DNA from 2 places in the Mycobacterium sp. MUNTM1 genome. Region 1 is predicted to be linked to the other one. Evidence: riboswitches for the same ligand, from Rfam matches in the RefSeq annotation. Region 1 holds a riboswitch; the other holds the start of a gene.
The links. Region 1 has a riboswitch for magnesium ahead of ACYQ8K_RS27225 (Rv1535 family protein). Riboswitches for the same ligand answer to the same signal wherever they lie in the genome.
Positions count from the first base shown of each region.

Region 2: it holds a riboswitch for magnesium, as region 1 does, so the genes downstream of both, ACYQ8K_RS20545 (NAD-binding protein) here and ACYQ8K_RS27225 (Rv1535 family protein) in region 1, are expected to answer to the same signal.

Region 1 is NZ_BAAGDE010000074.1:6,258-8,719, forward strand. It holds gene ileS (isoleucine--tRNA ligase) at 1-609, opposite strand, end outside; gene ACYQ8K_RS27225 (Rv1535 family protein) at 937-1,188, opposite strand; M-box (ykoK) riboswitch at 1,465-1,650, opposite strand; gene ACYQ8K_RS27230 (NAD(P)H-dependent flavin oxidoreductase) at 1,833-2,462, opposite strand, start outside.
Region 2 is NZ_BAAGDE010000039.1:32,818-35,279, reverse strand. It holds gene ACYQ8K_RS20545 (NAD-binding protein) at 1-958, opposite strand, end outside; M-box (ykoK) riboswitch at 1,251-1,419, opposite strand; gene ACYQ8K_RS20540 (type III polyketide synthase) at 1,470-2,462, opposite strand, start outside.

The sequences.
Region 1 (2,462 bases):
CAATTCGTGGTTGGACAGCGGGGTTTCGTCTCGCCAGCAGTACGGCAACACCCGGTAGCCCTCGTAGGCCAGGCCCTTGTCCCACAGCTGTTTGAACGCCCAGATCACCGACTCCATGTAGGGCAGGTCCAGCGTCTTGTAGTCGTTGTCGAAGTCGACCCAGCGGGCCTGACGGGTGACGTAGGCCCGCCACTCATCGGTGTAGCGCAGCACCGAGGCGCGGCAGGCGTCGTTGAACGCGGCGATGCCCATGTCGTCGATCTGCGATTTGTCGGTGATGCCCAGCTGGCGCTCGACTTCCAGTTCGGCCGGCAACCCGTGGGTGTCCCAGCCGAAGCGGCGCTCCACCTTGTAGCCGCGCATGGTGCGGTAGCGCGGGACGATGTCCTTCACGTAGCCGGTGAGCAGGTGTCCGTAGTGCGGCAGCCCGTTGGCGAACGGCGGCCCGTCGTAGAAGACGTATTCCGGCGCGCCGTCGCGGCGGGCGATGCTCGCCCGGAAGGTGTCGTCGCGGGCCCAGAAGTCCAGCACCTCGAGCTCGAGCGCCGGGAAGTCGGGCGCCCCGCCGGCCGGCTTGGGGTACGTGTTGACGTCGGCGTTGTCGGTCACGATGCGCGTTGTCTCCTGTGCCACGGTGCAAACCGGGGACGACGACGCGCTGGCTGCGCGAGCGCCGCGGTACCACCCCGCTTGCCGCGCTTTCGCGTGGCCACTCGATGACGGCTGTGACGGGCCTACCCGTTCGGTTCTACTGAGCCAGGATGGCTGTTCTTCCGAAGGCTCCCCGGTGATGGCCGGATCGACGCCAGTAGATCGATTCTACGAACACCCGCAAATCCGGGTGCGCTCCAAGGGGTCGCCAAGACGCAGAACTACGTCCGCGTCCAGCCGACCCCTTGGAGCAGGAGTTGCTCGACGTCCATCGGAGTTCGGCTTTCAGGCCCGGACCTCGAGGACGCCGACCCGCCACAGCGCGGCGTACACGTGTCGCAGCGGGACGCTCAGCAGGCGGGCGGCGCCGTCGACCAGCGGGTCGCTGCCGGCGCCGAACGGTGCGTTGTCGGACCGGCGGCGGGCCTTGGCCACGGGAGCCTGGGCGGGAGCCGGGATCGTGTCGGTGTCGCGCACCACGGTCAGCGTGGGCGCGGGAGCTACGGTGAGCACTTCGTCGTAGAAAGCTGCGGTCATCATCGCCTCCTAGAGGGGATCCAACGGGGACTGACTGGACTGACGTGTCCCATCCCGTGTGATCTCAGAACGCTTGGGCGATAACCACTTAGCGTTGCGACGACTCAGCGAAGAAGGTCGCGCCGGAGACCGGATCGGGACGAAACACGGTTCGGACTTCGGTCCGGACTATCGCTAGAACGCATGTGTCCCTCACCTCCTCGCGGTCACGACGCATGCGCGGGTCGCATGCAATCTATGCGCAGCAAAGGAGCAGAACCCGACGACCGTCGGAGATCCGCACCCCACTCGTCAGAGCTTCGGCACCACACGACGTGTCCTGGCTCCGGAAAACACTCCGAGCCGGAAGCCACCTGGGCTCAACCCTTAAGCCGGGAGGAGCTGTCCTGACCCGGGGCGTCTTTCGACGTTCGGGGTCAGTGGCCTGTATTCGTGTAGACGCCTCACCTAACGAGGTGCTTACCCGACCGATGATGCACGACGGCTATGGCGCGGTCAAATCCCCGGCTAGCGTGTCGGAGATTCTGTACGCATTCATTAGGGGCGCACACAGCATTCGGCCAGGTTCACGGCACTGAGCTGGGTATATGCGCGCTCGCCGTCAGGAATTCGTCAATTCCGCGCGGTCGCCACGCCGTCCCGGATCACTTCTCCACCAGGCCGTCGAGCCGGCCGACGGTGTCGATGAACTCCTCGACCATGTCCAGCACCACCGAGCGCGTCGGGCGGACCCGGTCGAGTGAGCCCACCACCTGCCCGACGAAGTAGGTGGCCAGCTCACGCGCCTTGGCGCCCTGATGCGCGGCGGCCTGATTGATGCGCACCTGCGGCTCGGTGATCAGCGCCGTCTGCAACGGCATGCCGAGCGGATCCGGGTTTTCCGGCCGCTCCCACTCGTCGGTCCAGGCCGTGCGCAGCATCCGCGCCGGCTTGCCCGTCATCGAGCGCGACCGCACGGTGTCCGACGAGCTGGCGGCCAGGAACTTCTCCTTGACCACGGGCACCGTCTCGGCCTCTTCGGTGGTCAGCCACACCGAGCCGCACCACACGCCCTCGGCGCCGAGGGCCAGCGCCGCGGCGATCTGGCGGCCGCGGGCGATTCCGCCGGCGGCGAGGACGGGCACCGGCGCCACGGCGTCGACGACCTCGGGCACCAGGACCATGGTCGCCACCTCGCCGGTGTGTCCGCCCGCCTCGGTGCCTTGCGCGACGATCAGGTCGACGCCCGCGTCGGCGTGCCGTTGCGCGTGCCGGGTGGTGCCGGCCAGGGCGGC
Region 2 (2,462 bases), on a different contig from region 1:
GCCCGGCCGTATGGACGAAGCGGCGCGACAACAGGAGGTCGGCGATGAACGCGATGAGCACCGCCGTGGTCGTCATCCCGGCGAACATCAACGCGACGCTGAACACCCGGAGCCAGGTGGGTTGTTGCGCAAAACTGAAGTCGCCGTAGCCCACCGTCGTGATCGTCTCGGCGCTGAAATACATCGCGTCGAGCCAGGTCATCCCCGGCGACCGCTGATAGCTCAATCGCAAGATGATCGTCGAGCCGATCAACAGGCCCAGGCCGATCATCGATGCCGGATAGAAGCCGGGATTAACATCGTCGCGCGCGGTACGCAGTGCGTCCAGCAATCGTCCGAACAGGCGGCCACGGGATTGCGTCGAGGTCGGTCGGGGGCCCCGGATACCGCGGGCCGCCAGCTCGTCGGCGGTGCCGATCATGGTAGTCCAGTCACCGGCGCGCACCTGCAGGTCGCGGCCGGGGCACGCCAGAACCTCGCCGGGGGTCGACGAGTTCACGCCGCGGATCACCGCCACCGGTGCCAGGTCGCCGTGAATGTCTCGGAGCGACGCATCACGGGGCGCCTCGCTCCCCCACGCCGTGAACTTGATTCCCGCAGCTTCGAATTCGTGGGTGACCCGTGCCAGACACGCTTCGACCACGGACGGCGCGGCCAGGTCGGCCACGTCGAGTATCGCCCCAGATCCGTTGTTGGCGGCCATCGCTGTCCGCACCACATCGTTGTCCAGACGCACGACCACTCGCATCTCTGGATTGGCTTTCCTTGCCAGCAAAGCAATTTCGATATTTGTTGCATCATCATCTCCGGCGCAGACGATCGCAAGCGCGTGGGCGACTCCAGCCTCAGCCAGCCCGGTGCCGACGAGCTTCACCACGGCGACGCCGGCGTTGGTCAGTTCGGCCACGATCGTTGTCGCCAGCGCATCATCACCACTGACGATGACATGCCGGTCCAGTGGGACATCGAAGTCGACGAAGTCAACGTGACGGTTGTATCGCCACGACTTGAGAATGTTCACCTGAGCACCCGATTCTGTCGATGGGTGGCCCGCGCGAGCGCACACGCACGATGTTCGGCAGCTGGCGGGGCAGGTGCGCACGACCGTACGGGGCCCTAACGGACCAATCCGGATGGCGGGGATGGACTATCGCACGGACTCATCCGGCCCCCACCTCCTTGCCGCCGGGACACACGCGGGTGTCGTTACACGTGCACGGGTGCTGGTCGGTTTCGGCTTGAGTCGATGCCGCACACCCCTCTCGTCAGAGCTTTGGCACTGCACGGCGTATCCGATGTCCGGAAGCCACTTTGGCTCAACCCTTGTGCCGGGAAGAGCTGTCCTGACCCGGGGCGTCTTTCGACGTTCGGGGTCAGTGGCCTGTGTCCGTGCAGACGCCTCACCTAGCGAGGTGCTTGCAAGCCCTAATGATGCTGAGCAAAACCGCCCACGTCAATCCGAGCGCGGCTCAGTGCCAGCGCAGCAATACCAATTCGGAGCCGAAGCCGGGACCCACCGCGAGCATCAGCCCGGGGCTGCCGCCGGGCGGCGGTTTGGCGATGGTGTCCCGCAGGATGTGCAGCACCGACGCCGACGACAGGTTGGCGACCTCCCCGAGCGAGCGCCAGGTCAGTTCCTGCGCCTCCGGCGACAGTTCGAGGCTGGTGGCGATCGTGTTGATGACCTTGGGGCCGCCGGGGTGCGTGATCCAGGCGCCGATGTCGTCCTTGGTCAGCCGGTGCGCGGCGAGGAAGCTGTTCACGTCGTCGGCCAGGTAGCGGTCGATCACCTTCGGCAGTTCCGGCGACATCGCCAGTTGCATGCCGTCCGAGCCGACGTTCCAGCCCATGATGTGCAGCGAGTCTGGGTACTGCCGGCTGCGCGAGTCCAGGATGTCGGGCCCGGCGGAATTCAGCTGCTCGGCGCGACGGTCGCCGACGGCGACGACTGCCGCGGCGCCGTCGCCGAACATCGCGGTACCGACCAGTCCCGACACCGTCGGCCTGACCGTCGGGAAGGTGAGCGAGCACAGCTCGACCGACACCAGGGCGGCGACGCCGTCCGGCGCACCCCGCAGGTAATCGTGCAGCCGGCCCACGCCCCCGGCCCCTGCCGCGCAGCCGAGCCCGAACATCGGGATCCGGCGCACGTCCGGGCGCAGGCCGAGGAGGCCCACCAGCCGGGCGTCGAGGGACGGCACCGCGATGCCGGTGACGGTGGTGGTGGCGATCATGTCGATGTCGTGCGGTTGCAGCCCCGCCTCGTCGAGTGCGCCCAGCAGCGCGTCGCAGCCAAGCTCCAGGGCCTTGTCGATGAAGATTTCGTTCGTCGCGCTGAAGTCGGTGAGTTCGTGGTAGCGCTCGAGGGGTAGCACGAGGTGGCGGCTGTTGACCTTGGCAGCGGCGTGCAGCCGCCGGACGACGTCTTCGTGTTTCTTCAGCGTCGGCAACTCGACGAGCTG